2 regions of the Arthrobacter sp. 10T425 genome follow, and region 1 is predicted to be linked to the other one. Evidence: riboswitches for the same ligand, from Rfam matches in the RefSeq annotation. Region 1 holds a riboswitch; the other holds the start of a gene.

The links. Region 1 has a riboswitch for glycine ahead of gcvP (aminomethyl-transferring glycine dehydrogenase). Riboswitches for the same ligand answer to the same signal wherever they lie in the genome.
Region 2: it holds a riboswitch for glycine, as region 1 does, so the genes downstream of both, gcvP (aminomethyl-transferring glycine dehydrogenase) here and gcvP (aminomethyl-transferring glycine dehydrogenase) in region 1, are expected to answer to the same signal.

What each region holds. Positions count from the first base shown of each region.
Region 1 is NZ_JBFTGZ010000024.1:31,298-38,451, reverse strand. It holds gene glyA (serine hydroxymethyltransferase) at 1-230, opposite strand, end outside; gene gcvH (glycine cleavage system protein GcvH) at 227-610, opposite strand; gene gcvT (glycine cleavage system aminomethyltransferase GcvT) at 668-1,804, opposite strand; gene gcvP (aminomethyl-transferring glycine dehydrogenase) at 1,815-4,661, opposite strand; glycine riboswitch at 4,714-4,821, opposite strand; glycine riboswitch at 4,823-4,920, opposite strand; gene AC1DDH_RS19940 (hypothetical protein) at 5,416-6,183, shown strand; partial or broken gene AC1DDH_RS19935 (short-chain dehydrogenase) at 6,318-6,482, opposite strand; gene AC1DDH_RS19930 (hypothetical protein) at 6,547-7,023, shown strand.
Region 2 is NZ_JBFTGZ010000006.1:72,522-79,675, reverse strand. It holds gene gcvP (aminomethyl-transferring glycine dehydrogenase) at 1-2,151, opposite strand, end outside; glycine riboswitch at 2,191-2,305, opposite strand; glycine riboswitch at 2,307-2,405, opposite strand; gene AC1DDH_RS09155 (TetR/AcrR family transcriptional regulator) at 2,674-3,213, opposite strand; gene AC1DDH_RS09150 (MFS transporter) at 3,281-4,867, shown strand; gene AC1DDH_RS09145 (Dps family protein) at 5,003-5,482, opposite strand; gene AC1DDH_RS09140 (sigma-70 family RNA polymerase sigma factor) at 5,649-6,467, opposite strand; gene flgN (flagellar export chaperone FlgN) at 6,711-7,154, shown strand, end outside.

The sequences.
Region 1 (7,154 bases):
CGCTTGCCCGGGTAGCCCTCGGCATACTTGTTCGTCAACACCGAACCCTGCGCCTGCATCACGGCTTTGGCGGTGTGGTTCTCCGAGGCGATCATCTCCAAACCGTCACGCTGCCGGGACAGCTCGGCGTCGATCTTCGCGGCGATCTCCGGATCCAGCGCGGACAGGTCCGCGTCCAGGCTCGGCGAGACGACCTGCTCAAACGCGACGGTACCCGTCGCGGCGCTCACAGCTCGCCGCCGTTCTTGGACGCGTACTCCTGCGCCGACATCAGCGGACCCTCTTCGGTCACGGCGACCTTGAACAGCCAGCCGGCACCGTACGGATCGCTGTTGATCAGCGCCGGATCGGACACGACGGCGTCATTGATCTCCACCACCTCGCCGGTGACCGGCGCGTAGAGGTCCGAGACGGACTTGGTCGACTCGACCTCGCCGCAGGTCTCCCCCGCGGTCACCGCGGAACCGACCTCGGGCAGGTCCACGTAGACGATGTCGCCCAGGGCGTCGGCGGCCACGGCCGAAATCCCAATTCCTGCAGGGCCAGATCCGTCGGCAGCAACCCACTCGTGTTCAGCGGAGTACTTCAGTTCGGCTACAACTTTGCTCATTTATCTCAATCCTTAAGTTCGTATGTGGTTTCGGCAGGCTCAGCCAGCGGCGGCCGGCTACTTTTGGCGCTTGTAGAACGGCAGTGCGACGACTTCGAAAGGCTCCGTCTTGCCGCGGAGGTCAATGTCCAGGGCTGTGCCCGGTGCGGCGTGTTCGATGTCGACGTAGGCCATCGCGACCGGGTAGCCGAGGGTGGGGCTGGGCTGTCCGGAGGTCACTTCGCCGACGACGTTGCCGTCCTTGAGGACCGGGTAGTGGCTGCGGGCGGCACGGCGTCCGAGGCCCTTGAGCCCGACGAGTTTGCGGCCGGTCGTGGAGCCTGCGCCGGCTGCCTTGAGCTCGCTCAGGGCGGCCTTGCCGACGAAGTCCGACTCCTTGGCGAGCGAGACGACCGGGCCCAGGCCTGCTGCGTATGGGTTGCCTTCGCGGGAGAGTTCGTTGCCATAGAGCGGCATGCCGGCTTCCAAACGCAGCGAGTCACGGCAGGCCAGGCCGGCCGGGATGAGCCCGTGGCTGGCACCGGTTTCCAGCAGTGCTTCCCAGAGACCTGCCGCATCCTCGTTCGAGATGTAGATCTCGAAGCCGTCCTCGCCGGTGTAACCGGTGCGGGCGAGGAGCAGATCTTGTCCGTTGATCTGAACCTCAACCGCAGCGTAGTACTTCAGCTCGGTGACCAGGACATGCTGCTCGGCCGGGACCAGCGTCAGCAGGATGGCTTCGGCGTTCGGGCCCTGGACGGCGATCAGCGAGATCTCGGCGGAAACGTCTTCCACCGTCACGTCGAACCCGCCTTCTTGGACAGAACCGGCCCTTTCGGCCAGTGCCGCGGCCACGACCTTGGCGTTGCCTGCGTTGGGGACCACCAGGTACTTGTCCTCACCGCGGCGGTAGGAGATGAGGTCATCGATGATGCCGCCGTCTTCCTGGCAGATCAGCGAGTACTTCGCCTTGCCGACGGCCACGGCCGACAGCTTCCCGGCCAGGGCGTAGTCGAGGAACGCCGCGGCGTCCGGGCCGGTGACCCAGACTTCGCCCATGTGGGAGAGGTCGAACAGGCCCGCGGCGTTGCGGACGGCGTGGTGCTCGGCGAGTTCGGAGCTGTACTTCAGCGGCATCTGCCAGCCGCCGAAGTCCGTGAAGGAGGCGCCGGCCTTTTTGTGCTGCTCGTAGAGAGCGGTGTAGTTCTCACTCATCAGAAAATCCTTAGTTTTCGAATTCGGAAAGCGGCGGGCAGGAGCAGACCAGGTTGCGGTCTCCGGCGGCGCCGTCGATGCGTCCGACCGGCGGGAAGTACTTGTCCTGCCTGAGTGTGTGGACGGGGAATGCGGCCTGCTCACGCGGGTACTCGCGGGTCCAGTCGGTGCTGACGACGGCGGCGGCCGTGTGGGGTGCGTTGCGCAGCGGGGAGTTCTCCACAGTGAAATCTCCGTTGGAGACCTGGTCGATCTCCTGGCGGATGGTGATCATCGCCTCGATGAAGCGGTCGATCTCCGCCAGGTCCTCGGACTCGGTGGGCTCCACCATCAGGGTGCCCGCCACGGGGAAGGACAGCGTGGGGGCGTGGAAGCCGAAGTCGATGAGGCGCTTGGCCACGTCCTCGGCGGTGACGCCGGTCCTGGCGGTGAGTTCCCGCAAATCCAGGATGCACTCGTGCGCCACCAGGCCGCTCTCCCCCGTGTAGAGCACCGGGAAGTGCTCATCCAGCCGGGATGCGATGTAGTTCGCCGCCAGCAGCGCGGACTTGGTGGCTTCGGTGAGGCCCTGGCCGCCCATCAACTTCACGTACGCCCAGGAGATCGGCAGCACACCGGCGGATCCGTAACGCGAAGCGGAGATGGCAACTCCCTTTCCCGGTTCGACCTTGTTCGCGTCCCCTGGCATGAACGGCGCCAGGTGGGCTTTGGCCGCGACCGGGCCGACGCCCGGTCCGCCGCCGCCGTGCGGGATGCAGAAGGTCTTGTGCAGGTTCAGGTGCGAGACGTCACCGCCAAACTTGCCCGGCTGGGCCAGCCCGACGAGGGCGTTGAGGTTGGCGCCGTCGACGTAGACCTGCCCACCGGCCGCATGCACGGAGTCGCATACCTCGCGGACGTCTGTGTCGTACACCCCGTGGGTGGACGGGTAGGTGATCATGATGCAGGACAGCGCGTCCTTGTTCGCCTCGATCTTCGCGGTCAGGTCCGCGTGGTCGATCGTGCCGTCCGAAGCCGTGGCCACCACCACGACTTTCATGCCGGCCAGCACCGCGGAGGCCGCGTTCGTGCCGTGCGCGGAGGCCGGGATCAGGCACACGGTGCGCTGGGCGTCCCCGCGGGAGAGGTGGTAGCCGCGAATGGCCAGCAGGCCCGCCAGCTCACCCTGGGAGCCGGCGTTCGGCTGGATCGAGACCTGGTCGTATCCCGTGATTTCGGCGAGGTCAGCTTCGAGGCCGCTGACGAGTTCCCGCCAGCCCTCGGTCTGGGAGTCCGGCGCGAAAGGGTGGATGGAGGCGAACTCCGGCCAGGAGATCGCTTCCATCTCGGCCGTGGCGTTCAGCTTCATGGTGCAGGAGCCCAGCGGGATCATGGTGCGGTCCAGGGCGAGGTCGCGGTCCGAGAGCTTGCGGATGTAGCGCAGCAGCTGGGTTTCGGAGCGGTGCGTGTTGAAGACCGGATGCTGCAGGAAGTCGGAAGTGCGCAGCACCCTCCCGGGCAGCTCGAAGCCCGTGGCCTCCACCACCGGACCGGCGCCAAAGGCGACGACGACCGCGGAGAGGACCTCCGGCGTCGTGGTTTCATCGACGGACACGCCAACTGTGTCCGCGTCGATGAGCCGCAGGTTGATGCCACGGGCCTCGGCGGCGGCGATGACCTTGGCGGCCTTGCCGGGGACGCGGACCGTGAGGGTGTCGAAGAAGGACTCGCTCGCCAGTTCCCGGCCGGCGATCTTCAGCGTGGCGGCGAGGGCGCGGGTGTTGTTGTGGACGGTCTCGGCGATCGCCTTCAGCCCGTCCGGGCCGTGGTAGACGGCGTAGAACGAGGACACGATGGCCAGCAGTGCCTGCGCGGTGCAGATGTTGGACGTGGCCTTCTCACGGCGGATGTGCTGCTCGCGGGTCTGCAGGGCCAGGCGGTAGGCCGGGACACCGGCGTTGTCCTTGGAGACGCCGACGATGCGGCCGGGGAGCGTGCGTTCCATGCCCTCGCGCACCGCCATGTACGCGGCGTGCGGGCCGCCGAAGAACAGCGGCACGCCCAGGCGCTGGGTGGAGCCGACGGCGATGTCCGCCCCCTGCTCGCCCGGAGGGGTGATCAGGGTCAGGGCAAGCAGATCCGCCGCCACGGTGACCAGTGCGCCGCGTTCTTTGGCCTCCGCGATCACGCCGGACTGGTCCCACACCCGGCCGGAGACGCCCGGCTGCTGGAGGACGAGACCGTTGATGTCGCCGTCGGGCAGACCGGCGGAGAGGTCAGCGACCTGCACCTCGAAGCCCAGCGCCTCCGCTCGGCCCCTGACGATGGCAATGGTCTGCGGGAGGCAGTCGGCGTCGAGGACGGTCTTGGCCCCGGCAGCGGACTTGTTTTTGTTGGCGCGGCGCATGAGAAGCACGGCCTCGGCAACCGCGGTGGCCTCGTCCAGGAGGGACGCATTGGCGACCGGGAGCGCGGTGAGGTCCTGGACCATGGTCTGGAAGTTCAGCAGCGCCTCGAGGCGTCCCTGGGAGATTTCCGGCTGGTACGGGGTGTAGGCGGTGTACCAGGCGGGGGCTTCGAGGATGTTGCGGCGGATCACCGGCGGGGTGACGGTGTCGTAGTAGCCCTGGCCGATCATCTGCACGGCCGTCTTGTTCTTGTAGGCGAGCTTGCGCAGTTCGGCCAGCACCTGGACTTCGCTGAGGGCGCTGTCCAGGGTGAGGGGCTTTTCCTGGCGGATGGAATCGGGGACCGCGTTGTCAACGAGGCCATCAACGCTGTCGTAGCCGACGGCCTTGAGCATGGTGTCGATGTCGGCCTGGCGGCGGGCGCCGATGTGGCGGTCTGCGAAGGTGGACGGGGACGATTGAACCGTCATGAGAGGAACTCCATAATTCAGGTGGCATCAAGACGCCACGATGATTCGGGTTCCTCCCCGCTCTGTATTGGACCTGAGAGTTTCCGTTTTGCCCTGCTGATAGCAGCGCGCCACTTGCACCGTCGGTGAGCCCGGTTGCCCGGACTGCTTTCCAGAGTTGCCTTGCCGCGGCGGTACGTGGGCCTGAGAGATTCCTGGGGAGGATTTGCTCCTACGGCGCCTGCTGAACGTACCGGCAGGACTCTCCCGCCGCAGATCATAAGCTGTGCCACTGGTCGGTGACACAGCTCACAATTTATCCGGTTCCCGGGCAGGATGCAAAATTTATTTCAATTGAGTCGCTGTCCCGCGGACGACGGCGGGAGCTCTTCGCCGTCGTCCGCTTGCGTGGGTGAGGCGCATGAGGGCCGTGTCGTTGATCCGGAACACGCGGTCCCAGAGGTCGTCGTCCACCTCGTGGATCGGACCCAGGGGGTTAGTCCATTCGGTGCATTATTCTGAACGGGATACTTTACATTTTCATGCGCGTCCCTCCCAGAGCGCTCATACGCAAGGAGCCTCCGTGAGCCTTCCGGATCAAGCGATGGAACAGGCAGCTCCCAGCAGACCACCAAGCAGGACTCCCGCCGGGGATGCCGCTTGGGGGTGGCTGATCGGGATCCTCGCAGGATTGCTCGGCTTGGGCCCTTGGCTGGTATCCGGCGCACAGCTCCCGTTGCAGAACTTGTGGGGCCCAGAGGTCGTTCCAGACCAGATGCCTGTGTCGTTACTGCCGCTGAGCCAGTACGAACTCACCACGATCGTAGCCCTCCTCACCGTAGGAGGTGCAGCGGCCGGACTCGCGGTGCGCATCTGGTCCCCCGCCCGACGGCGACTGGTGACGTGGTGCGCGGCAGCCGGCGTTCTTGTGGTCCAGTTCACGGCTGCCGTCCAGTCCTTCACAGTGCTCGACGGCGGCTTGGCGGGCGGAACAATGGCGAGCCTGTACTTCGCCGGGCTGCTCGCGGGCGTGACCGCATCCCTCGCTGCTGCCCTCGTGGCGCACCTGCTGCTCTGTTCAAGGACCCGGAGCCTGGCGGCATTGGGCGCCGGACTCGTGGCGGTGCCGTTCGCTTCGTGGACGGTGGAGTGGGTTGTCGGCTTCGTTGGGCACATCAACGTCCCCGTCGCAGTGCCGTCAATCGCTCACTGGATTCCCGCCATCCTCGTTGGTTGCGCCCTGGCATGGTGCGGCCTTCGTCCTGCGCGGCGGACCGCGGTGTGGGCCGTGAACCTTGCGCTGTTGTGGTTGGTTCCCGCCCTGTTCATCTCGGTCAACTACGTCCTGGGGACCCGTATCCTGGCTGGCGACCTGCAGGAGATGCTGTTAATGAGTCGGCAAATCTTGGCGGCAACACTTGGACCCGAGGGCGGAGCAGCTCCCAAAATCTTGCTGGCTCTGGTCATCGCGTTGGCGGGGCTGGGGGCCAAATCCATTGCCGCTCGCCGGCGGCCGGACGTGCCCATCTTCCCGTCCGCGTAAAATCCGGGCTTACCCGCGATGCGTGGACGTGATTGCACCGGCGGATCCAATGGTGCCATGACGGATTTGATCCAAATCCAGCGGACGACGACGGGACTTCCCGCCGTCGTCCGTATGTGTTTGATGCCGCTCCCCTACAGGGCGGACCAGCCGCCGTCGGAGGCGAGGATGGCGCCGTTGATGTTGGTGCCGTCGTCGCTGAGCAGGAACGTGATGGACGCGGCGAGCTGCGCCGCGGTGGCGGGGGTGGGGACGGTGGCCTGCATCAGCGGGCCGAGGCGTTCGGCCGCGAGCTGGGACCCCCAACTCTAGTTAAGGAGCGTCTCCGGGCCGACGCAGTACGCGACATGGAAGTATTCACTTATGACTATCGATAATGATGCTGCCAACCTCTCGGCGCCAATGGACTCTCCCGGGGCAGACGACTCGACCGAAGTCAGCCGAGGTTGGGACCACATCGGCGCCATCATTGTCGATGCGTCCCTGCAGCGGCGACAGAACTACCACTCGACCGTCAGGCCGCGCGTTGTCGCTCTGGTCACGGCCTGGCCGGATGCCGCCACGACCAGTGGATTCCGGCGGCGCCTCGATGCCGGGACACTTTCCGAAGTTATCAGCTGGCCGTCCCCTGGCCGCCTCGCCCAGGTAGAGGACATGACGCGCGTGTTCGAGAGTCAGGGCATCGAGACGGTAGTGGAACTCCGAGGAGCGCTTGGTGACCAAGAAAACAGAGCTGCTTTCCGCGAGGCTCTTGGGGCCGTGCGGCATGTCAGTCCCAAAACGCTGGATTACATGGACACCCTGAGCGGAGTGTCAACGGGCAGGGCTGTCGAAGAGTAAATGCGGGTGGTCCAGCCTGCCGGCATCGATGACTCCCCTATGGGCATATCGCTTCGGTGATCGGGACATTAGAAGCGGGCTGGCCGAGATGAGACATATGCCCGATTCCAATTAAAGTAATTGTCAGATAT
Region 2 (7,154 bases), on a different contig from region 1:
CGGGCCGCCGCCGCCGTGCGGGATGCAGAAGGTCTTGTGCAGGTTCAGGTGCGAGACGTCGCCGCCGAACATGCCGGGCTGGGCCAGCCCGACCAGGGCGTTGAGGTTGGCGCCGTCGATGTAGACCTGGCCGCCGGCGGCGTGGACCGCGTCGCAGACCTCGCGGACATCGGCGTCGTACACCCCGTGCGTGGACGGGTAGGTGATCATGATGCAGGACAGCGCATCCTTGTGCAGCTCGATCTTGGCGGTCAGGTCCGCGTGGTCGATCGTGCCGTCCGAAGCCGTGGCCACGACCACGACCTTCATGCCGGCCAACACGGCCGAGGCCGCGTTCGTGCCGTGGGCGGAGGCCGGGATCAGGCAGATATTGCGCTGGGCATCGCCGCGGGAGAGGTGGTAGCCGCGGATCGCCAGCAGCCCGGCGAGCTCGCCCTGGGAACCGGCGTTGGGCTGGATCGAGACCTGGTCGTAGCCGGTGATCTCGGTCAGCTGGCCTTCGAGGTCCTCGATCAGTTCACGCCAGCCGGCGGTCTGGGATTCCGGGGCGAACGGGTGGATGGAGGCGAATTCCGGCCAGGAGATGGCCTCCATCTCGGCGGTGGCGTTCAGCTTCATGGTGCACGACCCCAGCGGGATCATGGTCCGGTCCAGGGCCAGGTCGCGGTCCGAGAGCTTGCGGATGTAGCGCAGCAGCTGGGTTTCGGAGCGGTGCGTGTTGAACACCGGGTGCTGCAGGTAGTCGGAGGTGCGCTCGACGGCGGGGTCCAGGCCGAACGCAGTGTCCGTGCCTGCAGCCGCGGCAGTCACGGACGCGCCGAACGCGGCAATGACGTCGGCGACGACGGCAACCGTCGTGGCCTCGTCGGCGGAGATGCCGACGGTGTCGGCGTCGATGGCGCGCAGGTTGACGCCCTTGGCGTCGGCTGCCGCGATGATCTCAGCTGCCCGGCCCGGCACGGAGACGGTGATGGTGTCGAAGAAGGAGGTGTGCAGCACGTCCAGGCCGGCGGCCTTCAGGGAGGCGGCGATGGTCTTGGCGTGGACGTGGACCGACTGGGCGATTGCCTTCAGCCCGTCCGGGCCGTGGTAGACGGCGTAGAAGGAAGCCACGATGGCCAGCAGGGCCTGGGCCGTGCAGATGTTGGACGTGGCTTTCTCGCGGCGGATATGCTGCTCGCGGGTCTGCAGGGCCAGGCGGTAGGCGGGAACGCCGGCGTTGTCCTTGGAGACACCCACGAGGCGGCCGGGCATGGAGCGCTCGAGCCCCTTCTGGACGGCCATGTAGGCAGCGTGCGGGCCGCCGAAGAACAGCGGCACGCCGAAGCGCTGGGCGGATCCGACGGCGATGTCAGCGCCCTGCTCGCCCGGAGACGTGATCAGGGTCAGGGAGAGGAGATCTGCCGCGACGGTGACGAGGGCGCCCCGTTCCTTGGCGTCGGCGATCACGGCGGTGTGGTCGAACACGCGGCCGGAGACGCCCGGCTGCTGCAGAACGACGCCGTTGATGACGCCGTCGGGCAGGCCCTTGGAGAGGTCGGCGACCTCGACCTCGAAGCCGAGGGCCTCGGCGCGGCCCTTGACGATCGCGATGGTCTGCGGCAGGCAGTCGGCGTCGAGGACGGTCTTGCCGTCGTGCGCCGTCTTGTTCTTATTCGCGCGGCGCATCATCAACACGGCCTCGGCCACGGCGGTGGCTTCATCCAGCAGGGAGGCGTTGGCGATCGGCAGGCCGACCAGGTCCTGGACCATGGTCTGGAAGTTCAGCAGCGCCTCCAGCCGGCCCTGGGAGATCTCCGGCTGGTAGGGCGTGTACGCGGTGTACCAGGCCGGGGCTTCGAGGATGTTGCGGCGGATCACCGGCGGGGTGAGCGTGTCGTAGTAGCCCTGCCCGATCATCTGCACGGCGGTCTTGTTCTTCGACGCCAGCTTGCGCAGCTCGGCGAGGACTTCGACCTCGCTCAGGGCCGCGGCGAGCGCGAGGTCGGCGTCCTGGCGGATGTCCTTCGGAACGGCGGTGTCCACCAGGGCGTCGACGGTGTCGTAGCCGACAGCCTTCAGCATGGCGTCGACGTCGGCCTGGCGGCGCGCGCCGATATGCCGGTCAACGAAGGACGTGGAGGCTGGGGTAACAGTCACAAGGAACTCCATAACTCAGGCGGCGCAGGGTACGCCACATTGATTCGGGTTCCTCCCCGCTCTGTATTGGACCTGAGAGTTTCCGCGCAGCCCGCGTTTCAGGGCTCCGCTTGCACCGTCGGTGAGCACAGCATGTCCGGGACACGCCTGCTACTTTCCAGAGATGCCTTGCCGCGGCGGTACATGGGCCTGAGAGATTCCTGGGGAGGGTTTGCTCCTACGGCGCCTGCTTGTACCTACTTGCAGGACTCTCCCGCCGCAGATCAAAGGCGTATTTAATTAGGTGTTCAATCGGGGGTGACTACAGTCACAGCTCTCATTGTCCTATGCCGGGCGCGCGTCCGCAAACTCCCTCCCGGCGGCGGACCCAGGTTACGGGCCACGAGCCACCCGGTGGCGAATCCGGCGGCGCGAACTCGCCGGAAACGCCCGGAGTCGCCGCAACTTTCCGGCGTACTCGAACGCTTCCGGCGAATTCGGCGGGGAGTAGGGGGTCGGCGGGGAGTAGGGGGTCGGAGGGGGTGGGTGTGGGCTTCAGCCGCGCAGGCGCTCGACGGCGGCCAGGAGGCTCTGGACGTCCGCCTCGACTTCCGGCGGCGGCCCGCCGGGACCCCGCGCCAGCATGGCGTTGAAGTACAGCCCGTCCCCCATGCACAGGACGGCCTTCGCCATGGCGGGCCCGACGTCGGCCGCCAGCAGTTCCAGCCAGCTCGCCTGGCCGGCGGCGAAGCGGCGGAGCGTTTCCCCGTGCGCCACCTCGGCGAGCCGCGTGGCCGCCACGAAGACCCGGTCCATGGGCGTGTCCGCCCACACCGAGGACTTGATGAAGTACGCCGCCGCCCCTTCCGGGGCTGCCGCCATGGCCGCAACATCGGCAGCCAGGAGCCGGTCCAGCCGTTCCAGCAGGACCGCGATCATGGCCTCTTTCGTCGGAAAATGGTAGAGCAGGCCGCCCTTGGAGACGCCGGCCCGGCGCGCGACGGCGTCCAGCGTCGCGGCGCGTTCACCGACTTCGATGAGCAGGGATTCGAAGGCATCGAGGACGGCCTCGCGGGCGACGGGTTTCCTGGGCATGCCTCCCATCATGCCTGTCCGCGCGCGCATTTCTTAACTGTACCGTCCAGACGGTACAGTTATCCTTATGAGCATTTCATCGATCACCGTAGCCACCAGCACTCCTGCGGCCACCGGGCCCCGGGCACCGTGGCGTGACTGGGTGGCGCTGGCCCTGCTGATGTTCCCCGTCCTGCTCGTGGCCGTGGACAACACCGCGCTCACGTTCGCCCTGCCGGCCATCGCCAGCAGCCTGACCGCCTCCGGCGTCGAACTGCTCTGGATCGTCGACGCCTACCCCCTGGTCCTGGCCGGACTCCTGGTCGCGATGGGTTCCCTGGGCGACAGGATCGGCCGGCGCCGGCTGCTGTTCGTGGGCAGCGCAGGCTTTGCCGCGGTGTCCGCCGTGACGGCGTTCGCGCCGAGTGCGGAATGGCTGATCGCCGGCCGCGCCGGGCTTGGCCTGTTCGGCGCCATGCTGATGCCATCCACGCTGTCGCTGATCCGGAACATCTTTCCGCAGCCCAACCGGCGCAGGCTGGCGGTGGCGATCTGGGCCGCCGGCTTCTCCGGCGGCGCCGCCCTCGGCCCGATTGTCGGCGGCTGGCTGGTGGAACACTTCTGGTGGGGCGCCGTCCTGCTGGTCGCCGTGCCGATCATCCTGCCGCTGCTGCTGCTCGGGCCGGCCCTGATCCCGGAATCCCGCGATCCGAAGCCGGGCCGGGTGGACGTGCCCAGCATTGCCCTGTCCCTGCTGGTCATGGTGCCGGTGGTCTACGGGATCAAAGCCCTTGCCAGCCACGGGCCGGCTCCCGAGGCCTTCGCGAGCATCGGAACCAGCCTGCTCATGGGCTATGTGTTCATCCGGCGGCAACGCGCGCTTGCCCGTATCCACAGGACAGACCACAGCACCGCGCCGATGCTCGACGTCAGCCTGTTTGGCAACCGGATCTTCAGTACGGCCATTGTGGCCAACGTCCTGGCACTGTTCTCCTTCAACGGCTTCATTCTCTTCCTGGCCCAGCACCTGCAGCTGCTGGAGGGCCAGTCTCCCTCGGCCTCCGGCGTCGCCATGGTCCCGGCCCTCATCGCCACGGTTGTAGCGGGGCTGCTCGTGGTCCCGCTGGTGCGCAAGGTGCGGCCCGGCTTTGTGGTGGCCGGCGGCCTGCTGCTGAGCGCGGCGGGCTATTTCGTGGTGGCATTCGGCGACCACAGCCAGGGCCCGTCGCTGCTCCTTGCCGCCCTGCTGGTGCTCTGCCTGGGGGTGGGGGCCGCGGAGACGATCTCCAATGACCTGATCCTGGGTGCGGCGCCCGCCGACAAGGCAGGGGCAGCCGCCGCTATCTCTGAGACGGGCTACGAAGTGGGGTCCCTGCTGGGTACGGCGATTCTCGGCTCAATCCTGACGGCCTCCTACCAGGGCAACCTCCGGCTTCCCGCGGGCGTGTCCGAACTCGCCCCGGCGGCGGCCACCAGCCAGGCCGGTGAAACCCTGGCCGGCGCTGTGGATCTGGCCCGGATGCTTCCGGCGCCCCTGGCCGAGGCGGTGACGGCGGCCGCGCGCACCGCCTTCGACTCGGGCGTGCACGTCACTGCGTCCATTGCACTGGTCCTGATGTCCGGGGCCTGCGTCCTGGCCGCCGTCGTCCTGCGGTCGGTGCCGAAGGCCCAATAGGGCTCAGCGGCCGCCGTCAGCGTCACGCCGTCGTCAGCGTCAAGGGGTTCCAGCACTTAAACAGCAGCGTCCGGCGCCGGGTATCCTCCCGGCGCCGGACGCTGCTGTTTCTTGGGGGCTGGTGGGAGCCGGTCCCTACTTGCTGTCCGGGGTGGTCACGCTGGCGGTGGCCCGCATGGTCTCGGCATTCACCATCCAGGCGTACTGCTCAAACTTGGCGATGAACTCGTGCAGCAGATCCGCGGTGGTGGGATCTTCCTCGTCCACTTCGTCATGGACCTTGCGCATGGTGCCGACGGCCGCCTCAAGCGCGGCGACAATCCGCTCGATGGCGTCCTTCGTGTTGATCAGGCCCTTCGGGAACTCGGCCAGTGCGGTGGACTTGGAAACCGTGGAGCTTCGGCCGTCCGGGAGGGCGTGGAGGGCACGCATGCGCTCGGCAAGGTCATCCGCGAATCCCCGGGCGGCGTCGATGATTTCATCCAGCTGGAGGTGAAGGTCCCTGAAGTTGGTCCCGACGATGTTCCAGTGTGCCTGCTTGCCCTGAACGTGGAGTTCGATCAGGTCCACCAGTACTGCCTGCAGGTTGGTCGTCAATGTTGGTGATGCTTTCATGAATCCTCCTCGATAGAACCGGTGCCGTGCGGGCCGCGCATGCCATTGCTGGCACCCCGGCCGATGCTTCCGACGCTACCGCAGCGCGGCGCCGGGCCGCGATGCTTCTGGGAGGAATTTCTCGGTCAGCTTACTAAGTCGGCTTACTAACCGTTTTGGGGGCGGTTTAGACGGCCTCGTTGAGGATGGGCCCACGCGGGAACACGGCCCGTGTGATGCCGCCGGAGGTGGATTCGGACAGCTGGGTGAGGTAGTCGTTGCGCCGCCTCGGGGTAATCCTGGACTGGGGCTGGAACGGCTGCTCGGGGTCGTCGGCGTAGTGGGCGCTCAGGCCGTCGCGCATGAGCCGGATGGCTTCCGAACGCTGCTGGGACACCGCTGCGTGCGTGGATCCGAGTTCCGCGGCCAGGTCTTTGACCGTGCGGTCTCCGAAATAGATCTCCTCCACCACGTAGCGCATCCGTTCCGGAAGGGATTTCACGGCGGCCCGAAGGTACTGGAGCCGTTCGTCCGCGAGCACGGAGTGTTCCGGGGTGAGGGTTTCGGCGGCCAGGGTGTCCACCACGGCCTCGTCGAGGGGCGTCAATGTGCGCGAGGCATCCGCGAGCGCGGCCTCCACAACGCTCTGCTGGACGCCCAGGGCAGAGGCGATCTCGTCCACTGTGGGGGTGCGGCCCAGGGCGGACGCCAGGGTTTCCTGCACGGACATGGTTTCCTTGATCCGGCGGCGGGCGGATCGGGTGGCCCAGTCGCTGGCCCGCATCTCGTCTGCGAAGGCGCCAAGGATACGCCGGCGCGCGAAAGCGCCGAACGGCACCCCGAGGCCTGGATCGAACGAATCGGCCGAGGTAATCAAGGCAATAGCGCCGGCTGACGCCAAGTCATCGCGAGAAAGGTGTGACGCCTTCGAGCACAAATCTGAGACGAGATACCCCACCAGCGGAAGGTGCTGCGTGACCATCTCGTTGCGTTCCACGCGATTCAATACTGTGTCCCCCCATGAGACCGGATCCGAAGGGTCCTCGACCCTTAAAACGCCGAGAGCCGCACCCAAAACCGACCGGTGCTCCCCCCATTGGAGTCAGCGTTCGCAAGTAGGGCGCAGCACCCATGGAGGAAACCTATCACCTGTTCCAAGATCTGCGTGTACCCTCAGGGAAAAGCTGTGCGAAAAATGCGGTGACCGCCCCGAAGCTGTGATTCACGGGGCGGAAAGAGAATGGGGCACATGAGCGCAAGTGATCTCTCCGCGGCACTGTGGCAGGAGCGGCGGCAGCTGGAGCTACTCCTCTTCAGGCTGGAAACGCAGCGCCTGCACGTCGTGGCCGGGAATCTGGAATGGCTGAGCTTCATGGCCTCCGAGATTGAAACCGTGCTGGACCGCCTGCGCTTCGAAGCCCTGGCCCGGAGCGTCGAGTCTGCTGCCGTGGCGGCCCAATGGGGCCTGCCGGCACAGACCACGCTCGTCGAACTGATTGCGGCCGCGCCCGCCGGGCCATGGCCCGAGATCCTGCGCGAGCATCTGGACGCCCTGCACGCACTCCTGGCCCGGCTGGGCGAGGCTTCCAGCGTGAATGAGGACGCGCTGCGGAGCCTCCCGATGCCGGGACGCGCCGGCCCGGCGGGCACGGCCGGGCTTCTGGACCAGCTGACCATGGGAGGAAACCTGGAG